4 regions of the Streptomyces sp. NPDC032721 genome follow, and region 4 is predicted to be linked to each of the others. Evidence: riboswitches for the same ligand, from Rfam matches in the RefSeq annotation. Region 4 holds a riboswitch; each other region holds the start of a gene.
What was found. A riboswitch is a leader RNA that binds a small molecule or an ion and turns the genes downstream of it on or off. The one in region 4 is predicted to bind cobalamin.
Positions count from the first base shown of each region.

Region 1: another riboswitch for cobalamin. It lies ahead of metE (5-methyltetrahydropteroyltriglutamate--homocysteine S-methyltransferase); the one in region 4 lies ahead of ACZ5PB_RS30815 (CbtB domain-containing protein).
Region 2: another riboswitch for cobalamin. It lies ahead of cobN (cobaltochelatase subunit CobN); the one in region 4 lies ahead of ACZ5PB_RS30815 (CbtB domain-containing protein).
Region 3: another riboswitch for cobalamin. It lies ahead of ACZ5PB_RS32255 (ribonucleoside-diphosphate reductase subunit alpha); the one in region 4 lies ahead of ACZ5PB_RS30815 (CbtB domain-containing protein).

Region 1 is NZ_JBVIMX010000013.1:92,439-99,731, reverse strand. Features, by position in the region: gene ACZ5PB_RS26560 (enoyl-CoA hydratase/isomerase family protein) at 1-434, opposite strand, end outside; gene ACZ5PB_RS26555 (acyl-CoA dehydrogenase family protein) at 431-1,582, opposite strand; gene ACZ5PB_RS26550 (CoA-acylating methylmalonate-semialdehyde dehydrogenase) at 1,579-3,078, opposite strand; cobalamin riboswitch at 3,343-3,523, opposite strand; cobalamin riboswitch at 3,638-3,863, shown strand; gene metE (5-methyltetrahydropteroyltriglutamate--homocysteine S-methyltransferase) at 4,024-6,342, shown strand; gene ACZ5PB_RS26540 (hypothetical protein) at 6,488-7,293, shown strand, end outside.
Region 2 is NZ_JBVIMX010000005.1:292,596-299,888, forward strand. Features, by position in the region: gene ACZ5PB_RS13530 (PucR family transcriptional regulator) at 1-130, opposite strand, end outside; gene ACZ5PB_RS13535 (hypothetical protein) at 194-802, shown strand; partial or broken gene ACZ5PB_RS13540 (hypothetical protein) at 937-1,332, shown strand; gene cobN (cobaltochelatase subunit CobN) at 1,379-4,978, opposite strand; cobalamin riboswitch at 5,041-5,190, opposite strand; gene cobG (precorrin-3B synthase) at 5,247-6,590, shown strand; gene ACZ5PB_RS13555 (precorrin-8X methylmutase) at 6,696-7,293, shown strand, end outside.
Region 3 is NZ_JBVIMX010000018.1:140,919-148,211, reverse strand. Features, by position in the region: gene ACZ5PB_RS32280 (extracellular solute-binding protein) at 1-944, opposite strand, end outside; gene ACZ5PB_RS32275 (GntR family transcriptional regulator) at 1,618-2,322, shown strand; gene ACZ5PB_RS32270 (carbon starvation CstA family protein) at 2,499-4,727, shown strand; gene ACZ5PB_RS32265 (YbdD/YjiX family protein) at 4,724-4,942, shown strand; gene ACZ5PB_RS32260 (GNAT family N-acetyltransferase) at 5,057-5,557, shown strand; cobalamin riboswitch at 5,633-5,757, shown strand; gene ACZ5PB_RS32255 (ribonucleoside-diphosphate reductase subunit alpha) at 5,899-7,293, shown strand, end outside.
Region 4 is NZ_JBVIMX010000017.1:24,449-31,741, forward strand. Features, by position in the region: gene glxA (radical copper oxidase GlxA) at 1-1,607, shown strand, start outside; gene ACZ5PB_RS30800 (glycoside hydrolase family 6 protein) at 1,692-2,714, opposite strand; gene ACZ5PB_RS30805 (GAF domain-containing protein) at 3,013-3,810, shown strand; gene ACZ5PB_RS30810 (GAF and ANTAR domain-containing protein) at 3,870-4,652, shown strand; cobalamin riboswitch at 4,965-5,121, shown strand; gene ACZ5PB_RS30815 (CbtB domain-containing protein) at 5,156-5,377, shown strand; gene ACZ5PB_RS30820 (CbtA family protein) at 5,395-6,213, shown strand; gene ACZ5PB_RS30825 (class F sortase) at 6,168-6,854, opposite strand; gene ACZ5PB_RS30830 (hypothetical protein) at 6,907-7,293, opposite strand, start outside.

The DNA of each region.
Region 1 (7,293 bases), on a different contig from region 4:
ACGATACGGACACTGCCGTGCGCGCTCACGCCGACGCCGCCGCCCATCACGATGCCGTCCATGACGGCGACGTACGGCTTGGGGTAGCGGGCGATCCTGGCGTTGAGCCGGTACTCGTCGCGCCAGAAGGCGGCAGAGGAACTGCCGCCGGTACGAGCGTCTCCCGTACGGGCGTCCCGGTGGATCGCGCGGATGTCGCCGCCCGCGCACAGACCGCGTTCGCCTGCGCCGCTGAGGGTCACCACCTGTACGGCGGGGTCGTGTTCCCAGGCGGTCAGCGCCTCGTCGATGGCCCGCACCATGGCGTGGTTGAGGGCGTTGAGTGCCTTCGGCCGGTTGAGCACCAGGTGGGCCGCCCGCCCCTCGGTACGGAGAAGGACCTCGTCGGCGGGATTCCGGACAGGGTTCTGGGCGGGGTTCTCGGCACCGGTCATCGCAGTGCCCCCGTCAGCCCTCGGGCGACGATGACGCGCATGATCTCGTTGGTCCCTTCCAAGATCTGGTGCACTCGGAGGTCGCGGACGATCTTCTCGATGCCGTACTCGCTCAAGTAGCCGTATCCGCCGTGGAGTTGGAGCGCCCGGTCGGCGACCGAGTAGCCCGTGTCGGTGGCGAAGCGCTTGGCCATCGCGCACAGCTCCGCGGCCTTCGGATCGGCCGCGTCGAGTGCGGCGGCGGCCTGCCGGAGCAGGGCCCGGGCGGCGGCCAGTTCGGTGGCCATGTCGGCGAGCCGGAACTGCAGGGCCTGGGCGTCAAGCAGCCGGGCCCCGAAGGCCTCCCGGTCGGCGAGGTGGGCGAGGCTGCGGTTCAGGGCGCTCTGCGCGCCGCCCAGGGAGCAGGCGGCGATGCCGAGCCGGCCGCCGTTCAGTCCGCCCATGGCGATGCGGAACCCGTTGCCCTCGCCGCCGAGCAGCCGGTCGGCGGGCAGCCGTACGCCGTCGAGGACGACCTGGCGGGTGGGCTGGGCGTTCCAGCCCATCTTCTGTTCGTTGGCGCCGAAGGAGACCCCGGGGTCGTCGCGTTCGACGACGAACGCGGAGATCCCGCGCGGCCCCGCCTCCCCCGTCCTGGCCATGACCACGTACACCCCGGCGGTTCCGGCACCGGAGATGAACTGCTTGACGCCGGTCAGGACGTAGTGGTCGCCGTCCCGGTCGGCGCGCGTGCGCAGGGCGCCCGCGTCCGAGCCCGCGCCCGGTTCGGTGAGGCAGTAGCTGCCCAGCGTGTCGGCCGCGCACAGGCCCGGCAGCCAGCGGCGGCGCTGCGCCGCGTCGCCGTGGCGGTCGATCATCGAGGCGACCATGTTGTGGATGGAGAGGTATCCGGCGATGGACGGGCAGCCGGTGGCCAGCGTCTCGAAGACGAGGACGCCGTCGGCCCGGCTGAGCCCGGAGCCGCCGTGCTCCTCGCGTACGTAAACTCCGCCGAGGCCGAGACCCGCGGCCTTGCGGATCACCTCGACGGGGAAGTACTTGTCCTGGTCCCAGGCGACGGCGTGCGGGGCGAGCTGCTCCTGTGCGAAGTCGAGGGTGACCTCGGCCAGGGCGAGCTGGTCCTCGGTGAGCAGGGTCACGGCGCTCATCCCATCGTCGGGATGGTGAAGCTCGCGCCCTCCTTGACCCCGGAGGGCCAGCGCGAGGTGACGGTCTTGGTACGGGTGAGGAAGCGGACGGAGTCGGGGCCGTGCTGGTTGAGGTCGCCGAAGCCGGACCGCTTCCAGCCGCCGAAGGTGTGGTACGCGACGGGCACCGGGACGGGGACGTTGACGCCGACCATGCCGGTGTTGACGCGGCGGGTGAAGTCGCGGGCGGTGTCCCCGTCGCGGGTGAAGATCGCGACGCCGTTGCCGTACGGGTGCTCGCTGGGCAGCCGTAGCGCCTCCTCGTAGTCGGCGGCCCGTACGACGCACAGCACGGGGCCGAAGATCTCCTCCCGGTAGATCCGCATCGAGGGGGTGACCCGGTCGAAGAGGGTGGCCCCGGCGAAGAAGCCGTTCTCGTGTCCCGGCAGGGTGAAGCCCCGTCCGTCCACGACGAGTTCGGCGCCCTCGACGTCCCCGATGCCCACGTAGCGGTTGACCCGGTCCAGGGCGTCCCGGCTGACGAGGGGGCCGAAGTCGGCGTCCGGGTCGTCGGAGGTGCCGATGCGCAGGGCGGCGATGCGTTCCCTGAGCTTGATCACCAGTGCGTCGGCCGTCTCCTCCCCGACGGGTACGGCGACGGAGATCGCCATGCAGCGTTCGCCCGCCGAGCCGTAGCCCGCGCCGATGAGGGCGTCCGCGGCCTGGTCGAGGTCGGCGTCGGGCATCACGATCAGGTGGTTCTTGGCGCCGCCGAAGCACTGGGCGCGCTTTCCGCGGGCGGCGGCGGTGGCGTAGAGGTGCGCGGCGACCGGGGTGGAGCCGACGAAGCCGATGGCCTGTACGCGCGGGTCGTCCAGGAGGGTGTCGACGGCTTCCTTGCCGCCGTTGACCACGTTGAGCACCCCGGGCGGCAGTCCCGCTTCCAGGAACAGTTCGGCCAGCCGCAGCGGTACGGAGGGGTCGCGCTCGGAGGGCTTGAGGACGAAGGCGTTGCCGCAGGCCAGTGCCGGGGCGGCCTGCCACAGCGGGATCATCGCGGGGAAGTTGAAGGGGGTGATCCCGGCGACCACGCCGAGCGGTGAGCGCAGCGAGTGGACGTCGATACCGGTTCCGGCGTTGTCGGTGAACTCGCCCTTGAGGAGGTGCGGGATCCCGGCGGCGAACTCCACCACCTCCAGGCCGCGTTGGAGGTCGCCGTGGGCGTCGGCGACGGTCTTGCCGTGTTCGGCGGACAGCAGTCGGGCCAGCGACTCGCGTTCCTCCTCGACGAGTTGGAGGAAGCGGAGCAGGACGCGGGCGCGCCGCTGCGGGTTCCACTGCCCCCAGTCCTGCTGGGCCTTCTCGGCGTCGGTGATCGCCGCCTCGGTGTCGGCGCGTCCGGCCAGGGGGACCTTGGCCTGGACGGTGCCGGTGTTCGGGTCGTACACGTCGGCGAAGAGGCCGGACGTGCCGACGGTGTGCTTGCCGCCGATGAAGTGGGTGAGCTCGCGGACCATCGAAGCCTGCTCTCGTCAGGTTCAGCTGGGGATCCGAGGAAGGCGCGGCGGGGCGCGGGGCACACCGGTCGGGGTGTGCTGCGCACCGGTCGGGGTGCGTCGCGCAGGGTCCGCCGCGGGACAGGGGAAGGCGGCCGGGATACCGGAATGCCTTCGTCGAGTCACGAACGCGGGGGCAGGGCCTCGCAGTTCGGGTACTCCGCCGGATCACCTGGGCCGTGGTCACGTACCGGTGCCATGCGTGTCTGCTCCATCCTCGTGGAAAACACGGAACACCCCGTGGCCGGTATCCTGGCTCCCGGATCGACGCGCGTTCTCCGGCCTTCCCGACGGATGGGTTTCCGTCAGTGGCCTGTCCTGCTGGAAGAACACACTCCCCAGTCACAGTGGCGGGACCGCGCCGGATTCACACCGGCTTCCCTGCACCGCGGGCTTGTCACGAACATATAGTTGGACGTCCTAGTAAGTCCACCCCCACCTCGACCCCCACCTCCGCCGCACCTCGCCCCGCCACCGTCCCCGCCCCTGCCGGTGGTGACGGCAGGGGGCTTTGCCGCCTAGTGTGTCCCGTGCAGCTGGTTCGCCCTGCCCGCCAGGTAGACGCGTCGTAAGAGGGAACCCGGTGGGAATCCGGGACTGCCCCGCAGCGGTGAGTGGGAACGACAGCCGTCATACGCACTGGGTCCGGTCGGACCTGGGAAGCGACGGTCAGTAGGAATCCGCCGGAGGAGACCCCGGTGGGTGTGCCCGCGAGTCCGAAGACCTGCCCGTTGCCCGTACGCGACCCCTCGCGTGCGGATATTCCGGTGACCTCGTGGGCGGGTCGGCGTACACATCAGGCGGAAGTGCCGCGCCCGTCGCGCGCGTTCGGCTCCGCCCGGTTCCGTCACCCCTTCGCGCCTCATCACCGGGATTCTCAGGAGTCATCTCGCGAAGGAGATTTCCGTGACATCGAAGTCCGCAGCCGCGGCAGCACGCGCCACCGTGTACGGCTACCCCCGCCAGGGCCAGGGCCGGGAGCTCAAGAAGGCGGTCGAGGGCTACTGGAAGGGCCGCGTCAGCGCGGAAGCCCTCCAGCGGACCGCGCGGGACCTGCGCCGCACGAACTGGCAGCAGTTGGCCGACGCCGGTATCCACGAGGTGCCCACCGGTGACTTCTCGTACTACGACCACGTACTGGACACCAGCGTCATGGTCGGCGCAGTCCCCGACCGGCACCGCGCCTCGGTCGACTCGGACGCGCTCGACGGCTACTTCGCCATGGCCCGCGGCAACCAGGACGTGGCGCCCCTGGAAATGACCAAGTGGTTCGACACCAACTACCACTATCTGGTACCCGAGTTGGGCCCCGGCACCGTTTTCACCGCCGACTCCACGAAGCAGGTCGCCGAGCTGAAGGAAGCCATCGCGCTCGGGCACACCGCCCGCCCCGTCCTGGTCGGCCCGGTCACCTATCTGCTGCTCGCCAAGCCCGCCCCCGGTGTCGCCGACGACTTCGAGCCGCTCACCTTGCTGGACCGGCTGCTGCCCGTGTACGCCGAGGTGCTGGCCGACCTGCGGGCCGCCGGGGCCGAGTGGGTGCAGCTGGACGAACCCGCCCTGGTCCAGGACCGCACCCCGGCCGAACTGAACGCCGCCGACCGCGCCTACCGCGACCTCGGCAACCTCACCGACCGGCCCCGACTCCTGGTCGCCTCCTACTTCGACCGGCTCGGCGACGCCCTCCCCGTGCTCGCCAAGGCTCCGGTCGAGGGCCTGGCGCTGGACTTCACCGACTCCGCCGCCGCCAACCTCGACGCCCTCGCCAGGGTCGGCGGACTGCCCGGAAAGCGCCTGGTCGCGGGCGTGGTCAACGGCCGCAACATCTGGATCAACGACTACGAGAAGTCCCTCGCCACGCTGGGCACGCTCCTGGGCCTGGCCGACCGGGTCGACGTCGCCGCCTCCTGCTCCCTGCTGCACGTACCGCTCGACGCCGCCGCCGAGCGTGACGTGGAGCCGCAGATCCTGCGCTGGCTGGCCTTCGCCAAGCAGAAGGCCACCGAGATCGTCACCCTGGCCAAGGGCCTGTCCCAGGGCACCGGCGCGATCTCCGCCGAGATCGCCGCCAACCGCGCCGACCTGGCCTCCCGCGCCGGTTCCCCGATCACCCACGACCCGGCCGTCCGCGCCAAGACCGCCGCGATCACCGACGCGGACGGGCACCGCTCTGCACCGTACGAGGAGCGGGCCGTCGCCCAACGCGCCCACCTCGGGCTGCCGTTGCTGCCGACCACCACGATCGGCTCGTTCCCGCAGACCGCCGAACTGCGCACCGCCCGCGCCGACCTGCGGGCCGGGCGCATCGACACCGGCGGCTACGAGGAGCGCATCAAGGACGAGATCCGCGAGGTCCTCTCCTTCCAGGAGAAGGCCGGCATCGACGTCCTGGTGCACGGCGAGCCCGAACGCAACGACATGGTCCAGTACTTCGCCGAGCAGCTGACCGGATACCTGGCCACCCAGCACGGCTGGGTGCAGTCCTACGGCACCCGCTACGTCCGCCCGCCGGTCCTCGCGGGCGACATCTCGCGCCCCGAGCCGATGACCGTGCGCTGGACGTCGTACGCCCAGTCGCTGACCGACCGCCCGGTGAAGGGGATGCTGACCGGTCCGGTGACGATGCTCGCCTGGTCGTTCGTACGGGACGACCAGCCGCTCGGCGACACCGCGCGCCAGGTGGCACTTGCCCTGCGTGACGAGGTCAACGACCTTGAGGCGGCGGGCACTTCGGTCATCCAGGTCGACGAACCCGCGCTCCGGGAGACCCTGCCGCTGCGCGCCGCCGACCACGTCGCGTACCTGGAGTGGGCGACCGAGTCCTTCCGGCTCACCGTCGGCGGCGTACGTCCGCAGACCCAGATCCACACGCACATGTGCTACGCCGAGTTCGGCGACATCGTCCAGGCCATCGACGACCTCGACGCCGACGTCATCAGCCTGGAAGCGGCCCGCTCCCACATGCAGGTGGCCCGCGAACTCGCCGCCCACGGCTACCCGCGCGAGGCCGGACCCGGTGTGTACGACATCCACTCCCCGCGCGTCCCGAGCGCCGAGGAGGCAGCGACCCTGCTGCGCAAGGGCCTGGAGGCCATCCCGGCCCAGCGGCTGTGGGTCAACCCGGACTGCGGCCTGAAGACGCGGGGCTGGCCGGAGACCCGGACGTCGCTGGAGAACCTGGTGGCGGCGGCCCGGACCGTACGCGGGGAACTCACCGAGTCCTGACGCGTCCACGCCCACGGGTCCCGTTCGGGGGACGGGACCCGTGCCTGTCCGTCGGCGAAGCCGTTGCCCGTCCGCCGAGCCCCGTGAGAGCATCGACGGTTTCGAGCCATCCACTCCCATGTCCGCGAACGGCAGGCACCGCTTGATGCACACCACACAGCTGTCGGAAGCCGTACTTGACGACACGGACAACGTTCTGGTCGCGCCTTCCGCGCTGCACGACGACGAACTGGTCGGGCAGTTCTTCGGGTCGACGGTCACACCGGAGGAGCTTGCGTCCGGTTCGCTCGACCTCGCGCGGAAGACCGTCTATCTGTGCGGCGATCTCTCGGCGGCGCGTTCTGTCCAACTGGGCTCGGCAGAGCGGGTGTTCGTCGTACGGGAACTCGCCCACGGGTACGCCCACGGTCACCAGGAGGGCGCCGGCGAACCCTGGACCCTCGTCGACCGTGGCCGAGTTCCGGTCCGCGTGCACGGGGTCGGCGTGTACTACCGCCGCTTCTTCGATCTGGGTGCCGATCACTTCGGGCGGATCCGTGCGGAGCACGAGTTCCAGTCCCTGACGGAGTCGACCAAGCCCGGGACGGCACATCGCAGCGGAATCTACCTGACACCCGTCACGCGAAACGGCGATGGTGGCGAACTGAATTTCCGGCTCCTCCGGTGTTCCACGAACCTCTCGGGGCCAACCGAGAACTTCCGCCCGACCGACACCGAGATCGTCGAGGCACTGAACCGCGAGGCCGCCGCCGTCTTCCGGAACCAGGCACCGCTGAACCACGTTCTCGCGCAGATCTACCACAACGCCCGTGCCACGGCGGAGAAGAAGCAGTCCAAGGCCAAGATCTCGGCCCACGCCGACAAGACCAAGGACATGCCCGTCAACGGCATCATGGCCTTCTGCACCTTCTACGACGGGCTCGACCGCCTCCGGCCGTTGGACGAAGACGC
Region 2 (7,293 bases), on a different contig from region 4:
AGGCCCGTTCGCCCCGGCCCCGCAGCGCCTCACGTTCGCCCCGGGTGAGCCTTCTGCCGGTGGCGCAGGCGTCGCGCAGGATCCGGGCGTACCCGTCGAGGTGTTCCGCCGGGATTCCCTGGTCCGTCACGCTCTCTCCTTCGTCGTTCGTATTCGGCCGCCGGCAGCACCCGGCATCAAGGAATCATAAAGATTGCCGGTCCACGGCAATGCGAACGGGTGTGCGCCCGGTCCAGGATGGGCCGAGGCGACGGGCGGGGGCATCGGATTCTGGCTGCTGGTGCTGTGGGGGGCCGTGAGCCACGACAGCTTCGACGGCGAGCTCGGCGGCGGCGGGGCGCTCGGGCTCGGTGGTGTGCCCGTGTCGGTGGCCGCCTCGCTGCTGATCTCGCTGGGCTGGTTCGTGAGCCTGAGCGGGGCTTCCCTGATCGGCCGGGCCGGAGTCCTCGGTCTCGGGCGGCACCTGCTCAACATGGCGCTGCTGCTGGTCTCCCTGGTCGTCGCCTGGCTGCTGACCCGCTTGCTCACCCGCCTGCTGGCCAGGCTCTTCCCCGACGAACCCGGGCCGTCCCGGCAGGACTTCGTCGGTCGGACCTGCACCATCCGCACGGGGCGGGTGGATGCGCGCTTCGGCCAGGCGGAGGTCTCCGCCACGGACGGCTCGACGGCCGTGGTGCAGGTGCGCCAGTTCGGGGCCGACCCGCTGCCGCTGGGCAGTACCGCGCTGCTCTACGCGTACGACGAGGACGGCGAGTTCTTCTGGGCCGCCCCGTACGGACCTGAGCTCCTGCCGGGCGCCTGACGCGATAGCGGGTAAGGAAGCTCTCCCATGGATGCCATCACCGTGGGCGCCGTCGTGCTCGGCGCCGTCGTGCTCGGCGCCGTCGTACTGCTCGTGGCCGTAGGCCTGTTGCTGGTCCTGACCCGGCTCTTCCGCTCACCGGCAAGGAGGAGGCGTTCGCCGCGAGTTTCGTGGAGAACGCGCTCACCTCGCACCCGGTGCTGGCCCCGCTGGCCGGACGCGAGCGCGCCGATCTGGATCTGCTGGTGCGGCTGGCGGACGGCGACCCGGCCGCCCGGGCCGACCGGCTCGTCCACCCCTACGGGCCCACCGAGCTGGACCGGATCCTGGCCGTGCTGCGGCACCTGCTGACGGTCCGGGCGACGGTACTCGCCGTCACCGCCGGGTACGTACGCGACCGGGCGCTCGGCGGCGCCGAAGGGGACGGGCTCGGCCGGGCGGTGGCCGCTCTCGGGCTGCTCGCGGACCGGCTGGCGGCCGTGGAGTCGGCCATCGTACGGGCGGCGGGGCCGGGGCAGCGGCCCGGCTGACGGTCACGGGGTGGGGGCCGCCAAGCCTGCCCCCACCCCGTACCTCTCAGTCCTCGCCCTCCAGGTCGCCCTCGGTCTCCAGGTACGCCTTGCGCAGCGCGTCCAGGATCGCCGGGTCGGGCTTGGCCCACATGCCGCGCGACTCGGCCTCCAGGAGGCGTTCGGCGATGCCGTGCAGGGCCCAGGGGTTGGCTTCCTTGAGGAACTCGCGGTTGACCGGGTCCAGGACGTACGTCTCGGTGAGCTTGTCGTACATCCAGTCGGCGACCACGCCGGTCGTCGCGTCGTACCCGAAGAGGTAGTCGACGGTGGCGGCCAGCTCGAAGGCGCCCTTGTAGCCGTGGCGGCGCATCGCCTCGATCCACTTCGGGTTGACCACGCGGGCACGGAAGACGCGCGAGGTCTCCTCGACGAGGGTGCGGGTCTTGACCGTCTCGGGGCGGGTGGAGTCGCCGATGTACGCCTCGGGGGCCTTGCCCTTCAGTGCGCGGACGGTGGCGACCATGCCGCCGTGGTACTGGAAGTAGTCGTCGGAGTCGGCGATGTCGTGCTCGCGGGTGTCGGTGTTCTTGGCCGCCACCTCGATGCGCTTGTACGCCGTCTCCATCTCCTCGCGGGCCGGGCGGCCGTCGAGCTCGCGGCCGTACGCGTAGCCGCCCCAGACCGAGTAGACCTCGGCGAGGTCGGCGTCGGTGCGCCAGTCGCGGGAGTCGATGAGCTGGAGGAGTCCGGCACCGTACGTGCCCGGGCGCGAGCCGAAGATGCGGGTCGTCGCGCGGCGTTCGTCGCCGTGCTCGGCGAGGTCGGCCTGGGTGTGGGCGCGCACGTAATTGACGTCGGCCGGCTCGTCGAGGGACGCGGCGAGGCGCACCGCGTCGTCGAGGAGGCCGATGGTGTGCGGGAAGGCGTCGCGGAAGAAGCCGGAGATGCGCAGGGTGACGTCGATGCGCGGGCGGCCGAGCTCTTCGGCGGGGATCGGCTCCAGGCCGGTGACCCGGCGCGAGGCGTCGTCCCAGACCGGGCGGACGCCGAGCAGCGCGAAGGCCTCGGCGATGTCGTCGCCCGCCGTGCGCATCGCGCTGGTGCCCCAGAGGGACAGGCCGACGGAGGTGGGCCACTCGCCGTTGTCGGTGCGGTAGCGGGTCAGGAGGGACTCGGCGAGGGCCTGTCCGGTCTCCCAGGCCAGCTTGGAGGGGACGGCCTTGGGGTCGACGGAGTAGAAGTTGCGGCCGGTCGGCAGGACGTTGACCAGGCCGCGCAAGGGGGATCCGGAGGGTCCTGCCGGGACGAAGCCGCCGTTCAGCGCGTGCACGGTGTGGCTGAGTTCGTCGGTGGTGGCGCCGAGGCGCGGGACGACCTCGCGGGCGGCGAAGCCGAGGATGTCGGCGACGGCGGCGGGGTGTCCTTCGGCCACCCGGGCGACGGCGGACGCGTCCCAGCCGTGGTCCTCCATCGCCTGGACGAGGACGCGGGCCTGCTCCTCGATCTCGTCGGTGGCGGTGCGCTGGGCGGCCGATTCGTCGAGGCCGAGGGCCTCGCGCAGGCCGGGCAGGGAGGCGGTGCCGCCCCAGATCTGGCGGGCGCGCAGGATGGCGAGGACCAGGTTGACGCGGGCCTCGCCCGTGGGGGCCCCGCCCAGGACGTGCAGTCCGTCGCGGATCTGGACGTCCTTGATCTCACAGAGCCAGCCGTCGAGATGCATGATGAACTCGTCGAAGCCCTCGTCCTCCGGGCGGTCTTCGAGCCCGAGGTCGTGGTCGAGCTTCGCGGCCTGGATGAGCGTCCAGATCTGGGCGCGGATCGCGGGCAGCTTCGCCGGGTCCATGGAGGCGATCTGGGCGTGCTCGTCGAGGAGTTGTTCCAGACGGGCGATGTCGCCGTAGCTGTCGGCGCGGGCCATCGGCGGCACCAGGTGGTCGACCAGGGTGGCGTGCACCCGGCGCTTGGCCTGGGTGCCCTCGCCCGGGTCGTTGACCAGGAACGGGTAGATGAGGGGGAGGTCGCCGAGGGCGGCGTCGGGGCCGCAGGCGGCGGAGAGTCCGGCGTTCTTGCCGGGCAGCCACTCCAGGTTGCCGTGCTTGCCGAGGTGGATCATCGCGTCGGCGCCGAAGCCGTTGTCGTCGGCGAAGGCGGCGATCCAGCGGTAGGCGGCGAGGTAGTGGTGCGAGGGCGGCAGGTCGGGGTCGTGGTAGATCGCAATCGGGTTCTCGCCGAAGCCGCGCGGCGGCTGGATGAGGATGAGCAGGTTGCCGTGCCGCAGGGCGGCGAGCACGATGTCGCCCTCGGGGTTGGCGGACCGGTCCACGAACATCTCGCCGGGCGCCGGGCCCCAGTGCTGCTCGACCGCTTCGCGCAGTTCGGCGGGCAGGGTGGCGTACCAGCGGCGGTAGTCGGCGGCCGGGATGCGGACCGGGTTGCGGGCCAACTGCTCCTCGGTCAGCCACTCCTGGTCGTGGCCGCCCGCCTCGATGAGCGCGTAGATCAGCTCGTCGCCCTCGCCGGAGACGAGTCCCGGCACCTCCTCCGTACCGAAGTCGTAGCCCTCGGCCTGGAGGCGGCGCAGCAGGGCGACGGCACTTGCGGGGGTGTCGAGGCCGACGGCGTTGCCGATGCGGGAGTGCTTGGTGGGGTACGCGGAGAGCACGAGTGCGACGCGCTTCTCGGCGTTGGGGATGTGCCGCAGCCGTGCGTGGCGTACGGCGATTCCGGCGACGCGGGCGGCGCGCTCGGTGTCGGCGACGTACGCGGGCAGGCCGTCCTCGTCGATCTCCTTGAAGGAGAACGGGACGGTGATCAGGCGGCCGTCGAACTCCGGGACGGCGATCTGGCTGGCGGCGTCGAGCGGGGAGACGCCCTCGTCGTTGTCCTCCCAGTCGCCGCGCGAGGAGGTCAGGCAGAGCGCCTGGAGGATCGGTACGTCGAGGCCGGAGAGGGCGCCCGCGTCCCAGGACTCGTCGTCGCCGCCTGCCGATGCCTCGGCGGGGCGGGTGCCGCCCGCGGCGAGGACGGTGGTGACGATGGCGTCGGCGGCGCGCAGTTCCTCGATGAGCTCGGGCTCGGGGGTGCGCAGGGAGGCCACGTACAGCGGCAGCGGGCGCGCTCCGGCGGACTCGATCTCGCCGCAGAGGGCGTCGATGAAGGCGGTGTTGCCGCTCATGTGGTGGGCGCGGTAGTAGAGCACCGCGACGGTCGGGCCCTCGATGTCCTCGCGGGCGGTGCGCTCCAGCGGGCCCCAGGAGGGGGCGGGGGCGGGCGACTCGAAGCCGTGGCCGGTGAGGAGCACGGTGTCGGAGAGGAAGCGGGCCAGCTGTTCCAGGTTGGCGGGGCCACCGTGCGCCAGGTAGGCGTGCGCCTCGGCCGCGATGCCGACGGGGACGGTGGAGGCGGCCATCAGCTGGGCGTCGGGGGCCTGTTCACCGGTGAGGACGACGACGGGCCGGCCCGTGGCGAGCACCTGGTCGAGGCCGTCCTGCCAGGCGCGGACCCCGCCCAGCAGGCGTACGACGACGAGGTCGACACCGTCGAGGAGCCCGGGCAGGTCGGTGAGGGCGAGCCGGGAAGGGTTGGCGAAGCGGTAACCGACCGGGCCGTTCGAGGAGCGGGCGCTGAGCAGGTCGGTGTCGGACGTCGACAGGAGCAGGAGCATGCGGCGTCGTGCCTTCCTCGGGGTGTCCACGCCCCGGGCGGTGTCGGTGGTGAGCTCCGGGGGAACCGGGGCTCGGGCAGGGGAGTTCCTGACTCGCCCGGCGGTGGCCGGGCTCACAGTGGCGGGACCGCGCCGGAGTTCCACCGGGCTTCCTCCCCTGTCGCCTTCGGTGGCGACGACGAGCACGAACGCCCGCCACCAGGCATATTAGGGCCCCTGGTCAAGGGGACCGCACACAGTGTCGAACAGCAGTCCCCCGTCGGTCGGTATGCTCGCCGCCATGTCCCAGTTCCCGCCCCCACCAGCCACTTCGCCGACCCCGCCCGGAGCCTCCGGTACGGGGTCCGGGCGGACCGGTGGCGATGCCTGCCCGGGGTCCCTGCGGCTGCACGGTGCCGACGACGGGGCGCTGGCGCGGGTACGGCTGCCCGGCGGAGTGCTCGCCCGGGGACAGGCCGAGGTGCTCGGGGAGTTGGCGGACCGGCTGGGCGATGGTGAGATTCACCTCACTTCTCGCGGAAATGCCCAGCTCCGCGGTCTGCCCTCCGACTGCGGGGGCGAACTGGCCGGGCTGCTCGGTGAGTCGGGGCTGCTGCCGTCCGAACGCCATGAGCGGGTACGCAACATCGTGGCGTCGCCGCTGTCCGGGCTCGACGGCCTGGGCGCGGGGGACGTCGGCCGGTGGCTGGCCGAGCTGGACGCGCTGCTGTGCGGCAGCGAGCGGGCGACGCGGCTCTCGGGCCGGTTCCTGTTCGCGCTCGACGACGGCCGGGGCGATGTGGACGCGCTGGGCGCCGACGTGACGCTGCTCGCGCACTCCGGCGGCCGGGCCGTGCTGCGGATCGGTACGGCGGCCGATGCCGTACGGGTGCCGGACGCGCAAGCGGCGCGGGCGGCGCTCGTCGCGGCCGAGACCTTCCTGGAGCGGGCGCGGGACGCGGGGGTGTGGCGGGTGGCCGACCTCGCGGACGGTGCCGATCCGCTCCTGGACGCGGTCGTACGGGAGCTGGGTGCGGCCGGTGTCGAGGCCACGCGTGTCGCGGGCCCGCCCCGGCCCGCCGAGGCCGCCGCCCCGCGCTTCGGTGTCGTCACGGGCGCGGCCGGGCCCGGTGCCGCGCTGTCCGTCGGCGTACCCCTGGGACGTATCACCGCAGCGCAGTGGCGGCTGCTCGCGGACACCGCCGGGCGGCACGGTGACGGCACCCTGCGGCTGACGCCGTGGCGCGGGGTCGTCGTCCCCGGCGTGGCACGGCAGGAGGCGGACGGGCTGCTGGACGCGCTGGACGCGGCCGGTCTGATCACCCGTGACCGGTCGCCCTGGAGCGGGGTCGGGGCCTGCATCGGGCAGCCCGGCTGCGCGAAGTCGCTGTCCGACGTACGGGCGACGGCCGCGGCCGTGGCCGGTCCGGTGGGTGCGCTGCCCGTGCACTGGTCGGGGTGCTCGCGCAGGTGCGGGCATCCGCACGGCGACTGGGTCGATGTGGTCGCCACCCCCGAGGGGCATCGGATCTCCGTCGTACGCGGCGGGGTCGCGGACGCCCCGGTGACCGTCCCCGACGGTTCGCCCGCACTGTCCGGCGCGGTGGCCGCCGCACGCGGGCAGCACGCCTGACACGCTCGCCCCGTTCCTCCGCATCCCCCCTGCCCACGACTTCCCCGTACCCACGACAACCACTCAACTCCCCATCTCACGCCCGCAGAAGAGAGCGACAGCACAGTGCATCAGTACGAGAAGGACGGACCGGCGATCTACCGCCAGTCCTTCGCCACGATCCGCGCCGAGGCGGATCTGGCGGGTCTGCCCGCCGACGTCAGCCAGGTCGCGGTCCGTATGATCCACGCCTGCGGCATGGTCGACCTGGTGCGCGACCTGGCGTTCAGCCCGAACGTGGTCGCCAGTGCTCGGGCGGCGCTGCGCTCCGGCGCCCCGATCCTGTGCGACGTGCAGATGGTGGCCAGCGGAGTCACCCGCAAGCGGCTGCCCGCCGACAACGACGTGGTGTGCACGCTGTCCGACCCGTCGGTGCCGGATCTCGCCAAGGAGCTCGGGACGACCCGCAGCGCGGCGGCGATGGAGCTGTGGCGCGACCGTCTCGAAGGCTCCGTGGTGGCGGTCGGCAACGCGCCGACCTCGCTCTTCCGGCTCCTGGAAATGATCGAGGCGGGGGCGCCGCGTCCGGCGGCCGTGATCGGTGTACCGGTCGGGTTCGTGGGTGCGGCGGAGTCCAAGGAGGCACTGTCGGTGCACGAGTCCGGTCTTGAGCACCTGATCGTGCGCGGCCGGCGCGGGGGCAGCGCGATCGCCGCCGCCGCGC
Region 3 (7,293 bases), on a different contig from region 4:
GCGAAGTTGGAGCCGCCGAGGAAGACGCCCTCGGGCTTGTCGGCCGTCTCACCCGGGATGGTGAAGTAGCCGATCTCCTTCTCGATGGCCGGGTTGGCCTTGATGGCCGTGGCGGCCTCCCAGCCCATGGCGATCATGACGCCGGTCTTGCCCTTGGCGAAGACGTCGGCCTGCTGCGGGGTCGCCTCGTCCTTGTCCTTGGGGGCCTTGGAGTAGGACTGGTACTTCTTGTAGAGCTCGGCGGCCTCGGCGATCTTCGGGTCGGCGAGGTTGGAGACCCACTTGTCGCCGTCCTTCTTGATCAGCTCAGCACCCTTGCCGATGGTGAGGCCGTCGAAGAAGTACCAGTTCTGGCCGGGCAGGTAGATGGGCTCGGCCTTGCCCTTGGCCTTGATCTTGTCGAGCGCCTTGAAGAAGTCGTCACGGGTCTTGGGGACCTCGGTGACACCGGCCTCCTTGAAGACGGCCTTGTTGTAGACCACGACGCGGTTGGCGAACCACCACGGGGCGGCGTACTGCTTGCCGTCGACGACCGCGGCCTTGTTGAAGTTCTCGGCCCAGTCGGCGCCGACCTCCTTCTTGAGGTCGCCCAGGTCGGCGAGGCCGCCGGTCTTGGCGTACGCGGCGGTCTGCGTGTTGCCGATCTCGAAGACGTCGGGAGGGTTCTCCTCGGAGAGGGCGGTCGTCAGCTTCTGCTGGATGCCCTCCCACTTCTGCACCTCGAACTTCAGCTTGGCGCCGGTCTTCTTCTCGAACTCGGCGGTGAGGTCCTTGGTCCAGCCGGGCGGGGTCGAGCCGTCCATGGCCCAGACCGTCAGGGTCTCCCCCTTGAAGCCGTCGGCACCGGCCTTCTTGCCGTCGTCCTTGCTGTCCGACCCGCCACACGCCGCGACGCTGACCAACATGCCGGCGACGCCAATCGCCGCGATGAGCTTGCGCTTCATTACGCCACTCTCCTGCTCAGGGATGCCTGAAACCCCCTGCCCACCGCGAGGACAACGCACGAAGTACGGCCTGTGGGACTGGGACCTGGTCTTTAATGGTTTAGACCAGTACCCGGAGCTTGGCCTAGACCTTTTGGGGTGTCAAGGGTGAGTAAGACGCCGCGATGCGTCCGTTATCGGACCGACACCTGGGTTCGTACGGGAGTCCTCAAGGGCCCCTGCGGCCACCGCGTTCCCGGGCGACGCGGTGTATAAGAAGGAATCACGCGGAGCCGAAGCCCCGCGCGGCGGACCGTGCCACCATCCATGGAAGACCGACGGGCACCCCCATGTGCCCGGTCGGTCTGAGCCGCGACAGACGGAGGAGCCGGTGACGGCATCAGCGCAGGAACCGGGAAGGCGGACCACCATGCCCACCGACGGGGGAAGCACGGAAGGCACGGGAACCATGGAGGACGGCACGGGCACCACCGGGCGCACAGGCACCAGCGGGCGCACGGGCGCCACGGGGATCACCGGCGACACGCGGAGCAGCGCGGCCACTTCGGCCGCTTCGCTCACGTCAGCGACAGCGGCGACAGCGACGGCCCCGGCCGCCCCGCCCGCCCCGCCCGCCCCGCCCGCCGACAGCGAGCCCGCTCCCGCCACCGGAGCCCCCACCCGCACCGCCCGCGTGCCCAAGTACTACCGGCTCAAGCGGCACTTGCTCGACATGACCGAGACGCTCCCGCCCGGCACCCCGGTGCCCCCGGAGCGCACCCTGGCGGCCGAGTTCGACACCTCCCGCACCACTGTCCGCCAGGCCCTCCAGGAGCTGGTCGTCGAGGGCCGGCTGGAGCGCATCCAGGGCAAGGGCACCTTCGTCGCCAAGCCGAAGGTCTCGCAGTCGCTCCAACTCACCTCGTACACCGAGGACATGAGGGCCCAGGGCCTCGAACCCACCTCACAGCTCCTGGACATCGGGTACGTGACCGCCGACGACACCCTCGCCGGACTGCTCGACATCACCGCCGGCGGCCGCGTCCTGCGCATCGAGCGGCTGCGGCTGGCCAGCGGCGAGCCGATGGCGATCGAGACGACCCACCTGTCCGCCAAGCGATTCCCCGCGCTGCGCCGTTCGCTGGTGAAGTACACCTCGCTGTACACCGCCCTCGCCGAGGTCTACGACGTACACCTCTCCGAGGCCGAGGAGACCATCGAGACCTCCCTCGCGACCCCGCGCGAGGCGGGCCTGCTGGGCACCGACGTCGGGCTGCCGATGCTGATGCTCTCGCGGCACTCCCTCGACAGGGGCGGCGAGCCGGTGGAATGGGTGCGCTCGGTCTACCGCGGCGACCGCTACAAGTTCGTGGCGAGGCTCCAGCGCCCGAACGACTAGCCACCAGGGACGAACAGCTGAGAGGCTCCGGTCAGTTGACTCCGGTACGCCCCTGACCTGCGGTGGTCGCTCCTTTTCCGTACCGATATACGGACAGGGGGTTCCGCAGCGCGGTCGCAGCCCCTAGATTTCGCGCACGTTACGACCGTAAAGATCGCGTGAGGGGACGGATCGCCATGGCAGAGCCGAGACCGACAGTCGAGACCGGGGCCACCGGGGCTCCCCCCGGCCCCGCCCGCAAGCTGTCCCCCAAGTCCGTGGCCGTCTGGAGCCTGGTGGCGCTCGTCGGCGCGGCCGGCTGGGCGGTGCTCGCCCTCTCGCGCGGCGAGGACGTCTCCGCGGCCTGGATGCTGGCCGCGGCCCTCGGCTCGTACGCCATCGCGTACCGCTTCTACTCGAAGTTCATCGCGAACCGGGTCCTGAAGGTCGACAAGACCCGGGCCACCCCGGCCGAACTGAACGACGACGGCGTGGACTTCCACCCCACCGACCGCCGCGTGCTCTTCGGCCACCACTTCGCGGCCATCGCGGGCGCCGGCCCGCTGGTCGGCCCCGTGCTGGCGGCGCAGATGGGTTATCTGCCGGGCACGATCTGGATCGTGGCGGGCGTGATCTTCGCGGGCGCCGTGCAGGACATGGTCACGCTGTTCTTCTCCACCCGGCGCAACGGCCGTTCGCTCGGCCAGATCGCCCGGGACGAGATCGGCCCCGTCGGCGGCGCCGCGGCTCTGATCGCCGTCTTCGCCATCATGATCATCCTGCTCGCGGTGCTCGCCCTGATCATCGTGAACGCGCTCGCCGAGTCCCCCTGGGGCGTCTTCTCCATCGGCATGACCATCCCGATCGCCCTGTTCATGGGCGTCTACCTGCGCAACCTGCGGCCCGGCCGGGTCACCGAGGTGTCGCTGATCGGTGTCGCGCTGCTGCTGCTCGCGATCGTCGCGGGCGGCTGGGTGGCCGAGTCCTCGTGGGCCGAGACGTTCACGCTGGAGCCGGGCACCCTGGTCATCTGGATGGTGATCTACGGGTTCCTGGCCTCCGTCCTGCCGGTGTGGCTGCTGCTGGCGCCGCGCGACTACCTGTCCACCTTCATGAAGATCGGCACGATCGGCCTGCTCGCGATCGGCGTGCTGATCGCGCTGCCGACGCTCAAGATGGACGGCCTCACCAAGTTCGCCACGAGCGGGACCGGGCCGGTCTTCGCGGGCTCGCTCTTCCCCTTCGTGTTCATCACCATCGCGTGCGGCGCGCTCTCCGGCTTCCACTCCCTGATCTCCTCGGGCACCACCCCGAAGATGATCCAGAAGGAGACCCAGATCCGGACGATCGGCTACGGCTCCATGCTGGTCGAGTCGTTCGTCGCGGTCATGGCACTGATCGCCGCCTGCATCATCGAACCCGGCCTCTACTTCGCGATCAACTCGCCCGCGGGCGTGGTCGGTGACACCGTGCAAGCGGCGTCCACGGCGGTCGGCAACCTAGGCTTCACCATCTCCCCGGCCGACCTCGCACAGGCCGCCAAGGACGTCGAGGAGGCCAGCCTGCTGCACCGCACGGGTGGTGCGCCCACCTTCGCGCTCGGCCTCTCCGAGATCTTCTCGGCGGCCTTCGGCGGCGCCGCGATGAAGGCCTTCTGGTACCACTTCGCCATCATGTTCGAGGCGCTGTTCATCCTGACGACGCTCGACGCGGGCACCCGGGTCGGCCGGTTCATGCTCCAGGACATGCTGGGCAACGTCTACAAGCCGTTCAAGAACGTAAGCTGGAAGCCCGGCGTCTGGATCGCCAGCGCGATCGTCGTCGTCGCCTGGGGGTACTTCCTGTGGGTCGGCGTGCACGACCCGCTCGGCGGCATCAACCAGCTCTTCCCGCTGTTCGGAATCGCCAACCAGCTCCTGGCCGCCGTCGCGCTCGCCGTCTGCACCACGCTCCTCATCAAGTCCGGGCGGCTCAAGTACGCCTGGGTGACGGCCGTTCCGCTGCTCTGGGACGTCGCGGTCACGCTCACCGCGAGCTGGCAGAAGATCTTCTCCGCCGATCCGAAGGTGGGCTTCTTCGCCCAGCGCGACGTCTACCAGACCGCCCTCGACAAGGGACTCGACAAGGTCGGACTCGCCAAGAACCGCGACCAGATGGAGACCATCGTCACCAACTCCACGGTGGACGGCATCCTTTCGATCCTCTTCGCCGTGCTGATCGTCGTGGTCCTCTTCGAGGCCTGCCGCGCCTGCCTGAAGGCGATCCGCAACCCGGCGGGCGTCACGCTCAGCGAAACCCCCTACGTCGAGTCGAAGATCGTCGCCCCCGCCTCGCTCATCGCCACCAAGGAGGAGAAGGCGGAGCTGGTCGCGGCCGGCATCGGCCCGGAGGGCAGGCCGCGCGAGGGCGGGGAGAAGAAGGCATGACCGCCACCGGCCGGACCGTGGCAGCGGTGCGCCACGGGCTGGGCCGACTGCGCTGGTACGTGCGCGAGGTGACCGGCGAAGCCGCGTACGACCGGTATGTCGCACACGCCAGAGCGCACGATCCGCACGCCCGGGTACTGACCCGCCGCGCCTTCGAACGCAAGCGCATGGACGCCCGCGAGGGCGACCCCAGGGAGGGCTTCCGCTGCTGCTGAGGCCCTGCCGCCGAGGCACCTCGCCGAGGCACCTCCCGCAAGGGTGAAGGCCCGGTGTTCCGCTCCGCGAAAACGGAGTGGGACACCGGGCCTTCGCGTTGCACACTCACCGGCATGGACATTCACATCCGGCCCGCCGACCCCGCCGAACACACCGAAGTGGGCGACATCACCGCCCGCGCCTACCTCGACGACGGCCTCCTCTCCGGGGGCACCCGGGACCCGTACCTCGACACGCTGCGCGACGCCGCCTCCCGGGCCGAGCAGGCGGAACTGCTCGTGGCCGTCGACTCCGAGGGGACCCTCATCGGCACCGTCACCTACGCACCCCAGGGCAGCCCCCTCCAGGACATCGCCTCCCCCGGCGAGGCCGAGTTCCGCATGCTGGCGGTCGCCCACGCGGGCCGCGGCCGCGGGGCGGGCGAGAGCCTCGTACGGGCCTGCATCGCCCGCGCACGGGCCGAGGAGGGGGTCGTACGGCTGGTGATGTCGACCCAGCCGACGATGCGCGGCGCACACCGGATCTATGAGCGGCTCGGCTTCGTACGGACACCCGAAAGGGACTGGGAACCGGTGCCCGGACTGGGGCTTTTGACGTACGTGAAGGGGCTCTAGCCCGCTTCCGCCCCTTCACCGCCACCGCACGCGACACAAGATGTGGTGGGTGCACCACGACGCACCCCCCACATGTATGCTCGTCTCGCTGTCGTCGCAGGGGAATCCGGTGCGAATCCGGAACTGTCCCGCAACGGTGTGTCATGTGCGCTTTTGCGCACCGTCAAAGTCCGAGGACCTGCCGACAGCGAGTCCGGCTCGACCGATCCGGACACCGATACGTCCGGGCCTCGCGGTAGGGCCAGTGGACGCCAGGTGACGCGTGCCCCTTTCCGGGGTCCCGTGCGCCCGTGCGCCCTCTTCCCCCGCAGGCGCGGCGCCGAGCGAGGGAGAGCCCCCACGTGACCATCGCGCCAGTCGACCCGGCCACCGCCGAGCAGAGTCAGCACCTCGGCCAGGACCAGCAGGACGCCCCCGGCACCGCCCTCCTGCGCACCCTGACCGACCTCACCGCCGACCTCACCGACACCGACCCCGGCCGGGTCGCCGCCGCCGCCCTGCGCGGGCGCAACGCACGCTCGGACGCCGCCGAACTCCGCGAGCTCGCCACCGAGTCCGCCGCCGGACTCATCTCCGAGGACCCGGCGTACTCCCGCCTCGCCGCCCGCCTCCTCGCCCGTACGATCCGGGACGAAGCAGCCACCCAGGGCGTCGGCTGCTTCTCCGAGTCCGTCGCCGTCGGCCACCGCGAAGGGCTCATCGCGGACCGTACGGCCGACTTCGTCGCGAAGCACGCGGCGGCCCTCGACGAGCTGGTCGACCTCGACGGCGACGACCGCTTCGAGTACTTCGGCCTGCGCACGGTCTACAGCCGCTACCTGCTCCGGCACCCCCTCACCCGCCAGGTCATCGAGACCCCGCAGCACTTCATGCTGCGGGTGGCCTCCGGCCTCGCCGAGGACGACAGCGAGCGGGCTCTCGCCGAGGTCGCCTCGCTCTACCGGCTGATGAGCCGTCTGGACTACCTCCCCTCCTCCCCCACTCTCTTCAACTCCGGCACCCGCCACCCCCAGATGTCGTCCTGCTACCTCCTCGACTCCCCGATGGACGAGCTGGACTCGATCTACGACCGCTACCACCAGGTCGCGCGCCTCTCCAAGCACGCGGGCGGCATCGGTCTCTCGTACTCGCGCATCCGCGCCCGCGGCTCCCTGATCCGCGGCACCAACGGCCACTCCAACGGCATCGTGCCGTTCCTGAAGACGCTCGACGCCTCCGTCGCGGCCGTCAACCAGGGCGGTCGCCGCAAGGGTGCGGCAGCCGTCTACCTGGAGACCTGGCACGCGGACATCGAGGAGTTCCTGGAGCTCCGCGACAACACCGGCGAGGACGCCCGCCGCACCCACAACCTGAACCTCGCCCACTGGATCCCGGACGAGTTCATGCGCCGCGTGGACCAGGACGGCCAGTGGTCGCTCTTCTCCCCCGCCGACGTCCCCGAGCTCGTCGACCTGTGGGGCGACGACTTCGACGCCGCCTACCGCAAGGCCGAAGCCGCGGGCCTGGCCAAGAAGTCCATGCCGGCCCGTGAGCTGTACGGCCGCATGATGCGCACCCTCGCGCAGACCGGCAACGGCTGGATGACCTTCAAGGACGCCTCCAACCGCACCGCCAACCAGACGGCGGAGCCGGGCCACACGGTCCACTCCTCCAACCTCTGCACCGAGATCCTTGAGGTCACCAACGACGGCGAGACGGCCGTCTGCAACCTCGGCTCGGTCAACCTGGGCGCCTTC
Region 4 (7,293 bases):
AGACCCCGAAGGACATGTTCTGCTCGGGGCACACACAGCTGGGCGACGGCAAGCTGCTCGTCGCCGGCGGCACCAAGCGGTACGAGAAGCTGGAGGGTGACGTCACCAAGGCCGGCGGCCTGATGGTGGTGCACAACGAGAACCCGGACAAGCCGATAACACTGCCCGCGGGCACGGTCTTCAAGGGCAAGAAGAACGGCAAGACGTACGTCTCCAAGGACCCGGTCCTGGTCGAGAAGGCCAAGAAGGTCTTCGCCAAGACCGGACCCAACAAGGGCCGGTTCCTGCGCAACGAACCCGGTCTCGGCCGGATCTACGTCGAGGCCAAGCAGTCCGGCAAGGCGTACGAGTCGGGCGCCCAGGACAACTACACGATCACCACGCTGACCGGCAAGGACGCCCAGAACACCTACGGCGTCGCCGAGAAGCTCGCCCTGGACAAGAAGGACTTCCAGGGCATCCGGGAGGCGTACGAGTTCGACCCGGTGGCGGAGAAGTACATCACCGTCGACCCGATGAACGAGGCACGCTGGTACCCGTCGCTGACCACGCTCAAGGACGGCAAGGTCCTGGCGACCTCCGGCCTCGACGAGATCGGCCAGATCGTCCCGGGCAAGGACGAGATCTACGACCCGAAGACGAAGACCTGGAAGTACACGGGCTTCGAGCGCAGGCTGCCGACGTACCCGTCGCTGTTCACCCTCAACAGCGGCAAGCTCATCTACACCGGCTCCAACGCGGGCTACGGCCCGGCGGACGTCGGCCGTGAGCCCGGCATCTGGGACCTGACGAACAACAGCTTCAAGAAGATCCCGGGCATGAGCGACCCGGACCAGCTGGAGACCTCGGCCTCGGTCATGCTGCCCCCGGCACAGGACCAGCGGTTCATGGTCATCGGCGGCGGCGGCGTCGGAGAGTCGGACAAGTCCACCGAGAAGACCCGTCTGGTCGACGCCGACGACGACAACCCGGTCTTCAAGGACGGGCCCTCGCTCGACAAGGGCACCCGCTACCCGAGCGCCTCGCTGATGCCGGACGACACCGTCCTGATCACCGGCGGTTCCGAGGACTACCGGGGGCGCAGCGACTCCAACATCAAGGAGGCGCGCTCCTTCGACCCGAAGACCAACAAGCTCAAGCGGCTCGCCGACCCGGAAGTGGGGCGCAACTACCACTCCAGCTCGGTACTACTGCCCGACGGCCGCGTCATGGTGGCGGGCTCCGACTCGCTCTACTCGGACAAGGCCAACACCCGGCCGGGCGTCTTCGAGCAGCGGATCGAGATCTACACCCCGCCGTACCTCTACCGCGACTCGCGGCCGAAGCTGAACGACGGCCCGAAGAAGATCGCGCGGGGCGCCAGCGGCACGTTCACCACGCAGCACGCGTCGTCCGTCAAGACGGCGAAGCTGATGCGGCCGAGCGCGGTGACGCACATGACCGACATGGACCAGCGCAGCATCGCGCTGGACTTCAAGAAGACGGCCGACGGCATCACCGTCACCGTCCCGAAGAGCCAGGCGCTGGTGCCCTCCGGGTACTACATGCTGTTCGTGACGGACGACCAGGGCACGCCTTCCGAGGCGGTCTGGGTCGAGGTCCCGTAACCCGGCAGACCTGTTGGACAGTGGATACGAGTAAGGGGCGCCCTCCCGGAGGGCGCCCCTTACTCGTTGTCGTATCTGCTTTTTCTACTTGGCGTTCTTCGCCAGGTTCAGCGCGTAGTCCGCGAACCAGCGGCCGGCCTGCGGGCCGCCCTTGCACTCGCCGTCCGACTCACCGGGGCGCTTGACCCACAGGAAGGCGTGCACCTGCTCGTCGCCGGTCTCGGTGGTGGGCGCCTCCCCCAGGGCGCGGCCCGGCGGGTTGCACCACGGGTCCTTGAGGTTCTTCTCCTTGACGGGACCGTTGCCGTTGCGGCTGGTGTCGATGACGAAGGGCTTGTTGCCGACCTTCGCGGAGAGTTCCTTGCCGTACTTCTTGCTGTCCTCGGTGGAGTAGAAGTTCGAGACGTTCACCGAGAAGCCGTCGGCCTGGTCGATGCCCGACCACTTCAGCGGCTCGAAGATCTGGTCCGGCTTGCCCCAGCCCGCGTTGCCCGCGTCCAGGTAGACCTTGGTCTTCGGCTGTGCCTTCAGCGTCTTGATGGCGCCCTTGAGGAGGTCGTAGCGCTCCTCGTGGAACTTCTCGGGGGTGCACTGGTCGACCAGGTGCAGCACCGCGTCCGGCTCCAGGATCACCGTGGCGGGACGGTCGCCGATGCCCTCGGCGACCTCCTTGATGAAGGCGCGGTACGCGTTGCCGTCGGCGGCGCCGCCGCCGGAGAAGTTGCCGCAGTCGCGGTGCGGGATGTTGTAGACGACCAGGATCGCCTCGCGGTCGGCCTTCGCGGCGGCCTCGGTGAAGCCCTTGGCCTGCTCCTTGGCGTTCTCCGGGATCAGCCATTCGCCGGACGGCTGCTGGGCGATCTTCCGGATCAGTTCCTTCTTGGCGCTGTCGCTCTCCTCGGCGAGCGCCTTGGCCGCCTTGGAGTCCGGATTGACCCAGAACGGATCGTCACCCTTGGGCTGTTGGGACACCGGCGGGTTGCCTCCCGATCCCCCGCTCGTACCGCCGCTGCCCCCTCCGTCCGAGGAGCAGCCGGTGAGCAGCAGAGCGGACCCCACCGCGACCGCTCCCAGTGCTCGCACACGTCCGCTGTAACTGCCGTACATCGACTCCCCCTTGGGCGCCTGAATGGAAAAGAAGGCCGAGGCAACCCCCCAGGCGCCCCTGCCCGGACACAACCGGGCGAATCCATCCTGACACATGGGGCTTCGCCGTCAGTAGGTGCGCCCGCTTCGTCGAGAAGCTGTTGCACCGCGTTCAACCTGCCTCTTTGGGGGCACCCGGCTACGATGAAGCACTCCTGGCGGCCTTCCGCCGGGTACTTCGCAGGACTCTTCGGACCTCTTCACGGGTGTCCCTCCGGGGGCCCTGCGGAACTCGTCGGAAACCCTCAGGAGGAGGGGCGTGGTCACCGCCCGTATGACCGCCCTGCTCGACGAGCTGGCGGTACGCCGCACCGCCGGACTCGACGAGTCCTTCGCCCGCCGCTGCGCCGAGATCCTGGGAGTGGACGGGCTGGCCGTCACCCTCGCCGACGAGGAGCTGCGGGGCGAGCCCGTGTGGTTCTCCGGCCGGTGCGCCGCCGGTCTGGAGGATCTCCAGTTCACCCTGGGCGAGGGGCCGGGGCCGGACTGCCTGCACACCGGGCGGCTGGTCCTGGAGAGCGATCTGGCGGAGGTCCCCAGGGAGCGCTGGCCGGGGTTCCTGCCGGCCGCGCAGAAGTCCGGGCTGCGGGCGGTGTTCTCCCTGCCGCTGCAGATCGGCGCGATCCTGGTGGGGGTCCTGACCTGTCACCGGGAAGAGCCGGGGCCGCTGTCCGGCGAGGCGCTGACCGACGTGCTGGTGCTCGCCGACGCCCTGACCCTGACCCTGCTGGGCAGCGGCCCGGGCGGGCGGCTGCCGGCCGGGGCCCGCACGGATCCCACGGCTCCCACGGCTCCCACAGCTTCCGCGGTTCCCGGCCCCGGCGGCTGGCTCGCGCAGGACGCGGCGCTCTACCGTGCGGAGGTGCACCAGGCGACCGGCATGATCGCGGTACGGCTGGGGGTGCCCCCGGCGGCGGCACTGGCCCGGCTGCGTGCGTACGCGTACGCCGCCGAGCGGCCCATCCTGGAGGTGGCGGGGGACGTGGTGGCACGGCGCCTGCTCTTCACCCCCGACGGGGCCCTGCATGACGGAGACGGCACGGAACAGGCACGATGATCCAGTGGCAGCGCCTCGCGCGGGCCCCCCGACGGCACGACAGATGTGGGTGACAACGCATGGACAGCTCCCGGCGCGAACAGAAGATCGCGACGGCCTTCGTCGAGCTCGCCGACACCCTGGTCGACGACTTCGAGGTGATCGACTTCCTCCAGTGGTCGGCGGCCAGGTGCGTCGAGCTCCTCGATGTGTCCGCTGCCGGGCTGATGCTGGTCGACCAGCGCGGCCAGCTCCAGTGCGTGGCCACCTCCGACGAACGCGCCCAGCTGTTCGACCTGCTGGAGATGCAGTACCTGGAGGGGCCCTGCCAGGACTCCTTCCGCAGCCGTGGCCCGGTCGGGCCGCTCGCGCTGGACGATCCGGCGGTACGGGAGCGCTGGCCGGTCTTCGCGCCGCGCGCCGCCGCGTACGGCTTCCTGTCCACGTACGCGGTCCCGCTGCGCAGCCGCGAGACGGTCATCGGCGCGCTGAACCTCTTCGTCTGCGACCCGGGTGCCGTCCCCGGCGCGCACGACCTGGCGCTGGCCCAGGCGCTGGCGGACACCTCGACCCTCGGCGTCCTCCAGCAGCGCACCCTGCACCACGACGAGCTGGTCGCCGGGCAGCTCCAGTCGGCGCTCTCCGGCCGGATGCGCCTCGACCAGGCCAAGGGGATGGTGGCGGAGCAGTGGGGGATCTCGGTGGACGAGGCGTTCGACGCGCTGCGGGCCCATTCGGTCCGTACCCGGCGGCCGGTGTCGGAGATCGCCACCGAACTGGTCCGGGGAAGCCTTTCCGCGGCGGCGGTCCTTGTCGAGAGCCGAGAGCCGGGGCCGGGGGAAGAGGGGATGAGAGCGAAGTGAGGGGGTTTCCGTCGACACGGTTGACACGAGAGAGGACACCCGGCGCGACTTTGCTGTGACTTTGCGTCAATTACCCTATGGAGAACGGCGCTTGGCCGTTCTACAGTGTTCGTAGGCCCCAGCCCCCGGCCACCAGAGCCGAGTTGGCACTCCAAGAACCTCCCGCACAGACGCCGGGCTTCTCCCGCAGTCCGTGCGCGTGCGGTCGAGGACCAGCCCGGTCGGCGGCTCCGGGGGGAGCGAGCGGCCGACCGGGCCAGGTGCACCCACGCGCCCCTCCCCCGCCTCACCCCGCCCCTCTGTGCGGCATTGACAGTGCACCGCCAGACTGGGACTCTCCCCAGGACAACTCCACAATTCGAGGCGACGGCGAACAGGAACTCCGGTGCGATTCCGGGGCGGTCCCGCCACTGTGACCACACCTGCCCGGGTGCGGAAGCCAGGAACTGACCCGTCGTCCTCCTGCCATGGGGCGTGGAAACCCCAGAAGGAGGCTCCCCCGCATGTCTACGCATGTCCCGCAGGCCGCCGACCAGTCGGCGTCGCTCGCGTCCGCGACCACCCGTACCCGCGACCTGCTGATCCTGGCCGCCGCGGCGATCATCGCCCTCGTCGCGCTCTACGCCGTGTTCATGGACAACGGCCAGATCATCTCCGCGACCGGCGACTACCTGCACGAGTTCTCGCACGACGGCCGGCACCTCTTCGGTGCCCCTTGCCACTGATCGGGGCCGTACGCACCATGAACAACCCCATACTTCCCCTGCTCGGCCGCGCGCTCGCGGCCGGCGGGGCGGCCGGTCTTGCCACCGGCCTGTTCTCCCTGCTGCTCGCCGAGCCGCTGATGGACCGGGCGATCGTCCTCGAAGAGGCCCGCTCGGCGAAGGAGGAGGCCGCCGAGCACGCCCACGGCGCGGCCGCCGGTGCCACCCAGGGGCACGAGGAGCTGTTCTCCCGCTCGGCCCAGCACTTCGGCCTGGTTGTCACGGCGGTGATCGCCGGGCTCGCGCTCGGTGCGCTGTTCGCGGTGGCGTACGCGCTGGTCCACCGCCGTACCGGCTTCCTGGTACGGGCGTGGCCGCGTGCGCTCGCCTTCTGCGCGGCGGCTTTCGTGGCCGTCGCCCTGCTGCCGGGGCTGCGCTACCCGGCGGCGCCGCCCGGGGTCGGTGACTCCTCGACGGTGGCCAACCGGCAGGCGCTGTGGGTGGCCGCGGTGGTCATCGGCATCCTCGGCATGGTCCTGGCGTGGCAGTTGTACGTACGGCTGGCCGGCCGCGCGGAGCCGCTGCGGCACGGGGCGGTGTTCCTGACCGGGGCCGCCACCCTCGCCGTGATGTTCCTGCTGCCCGGCAATCCGGACGAAGTCCCCGTACCGGCCACGCTGTTGTGGGACTTCCGGGTGCTGTCGCTGGGCTCGCAGCTGCTGCTGTGGGCGGTGTTCGCGGCGGTGTTCGGCGGGCTGGGCCTGCGGGCCGCGGCGCGGGCCGCCGAGCGGGCGAAGTCCCCTGCCTCCGCTCAGGACTTGGCGGCGGCGGGCGCTTCGGTGGCGCCGGTCAAGTAGGCGGAGACGACCACGTTGGCCGTGTAGGCGCGGGCTTCGTGGTCGTACGTACCGCCGCAGGTGATCAGGCGCAGTTCCGCGCGTCCGTCCTCGCGGGCTCCGTACACCTTCTTCGCGTCGAACTTCTCCCGGCTGAAGACCTGGACGTCGTCGATGGTGAACTCGGTGACGGAGCCGTCCGCTCCGGTGACCTTGATCTGCTCGCCGGGGCGGGCCGAGCTGAGCCCGTAGAAGACCGCGGGCTTGCTCTTGGTGTCGACGTGCCCCACCAGCAGGGCCGTGCCGCTCGCTCCGGGGCGGGTGCCGTCGCCGAACCAGCCGACGGTGGTGGGCTGTTCGTACGGCGGCGGGTCCACGGCGCCCGAGGCGTCGAGACCCCGGGGGACGACGGGGGCGGCGATGCCGAGCGACGGGATCTCCACCCGCCGGGGCTTCACTCCGGCCACCGGTTCGTGTGCCTCGGGCAGTTCGATCTGCAGCAGCGGGCGTCCCACCGCGGCCACGTCACCGGTGGTCGGGGCGGATATGCCGCCCGGCCCGTCGGTGAGGTCGCGGCCCCACAGCCACAGTCCGAGGAGCAGTACCGCCCAGGCGACGCCGGTGAGCATCCGGCCCTTGCCGGACGCGTGGTCATCGCTCATGTCCGCTCCTCTCCCAGCCCTGTTTCCCGGTCGCGATCGTGCCTGTCGCGCTTCAGTCGGCGGAGGCGCCGCTCCGGCGGCGGCGGACCGAACGTCCGGCGATGGCGACGGCGGCGACACCCGCGAGGCCGAGGCCGATCAGGGTGTGCGGGGTGCCGGGGCCGTCGGTCTCGGCGGCCAGGGCGGTGCCGCCGCCGCCCGCGCGGACGGGAGCGGTGGGATCGACCCTGCGGTGGACGACGGTGACGTTGCCGCTGGCGTTGCCGGCCCCGTCCTCGCACTTGACGGTGATGCCGTAGTCGCGGCCCTGGGCGTCGGAGCGGATGTGCGCCTCGGCGAAGAGTCCGCCGTCGGCGGCCGGGCTGAAGTGGGCGGGCGAGGAGAAGGCCTCGGAGGTGCCGATCGCCTTCTTGCCGCCGCACACGCTGACGCGCAGGTC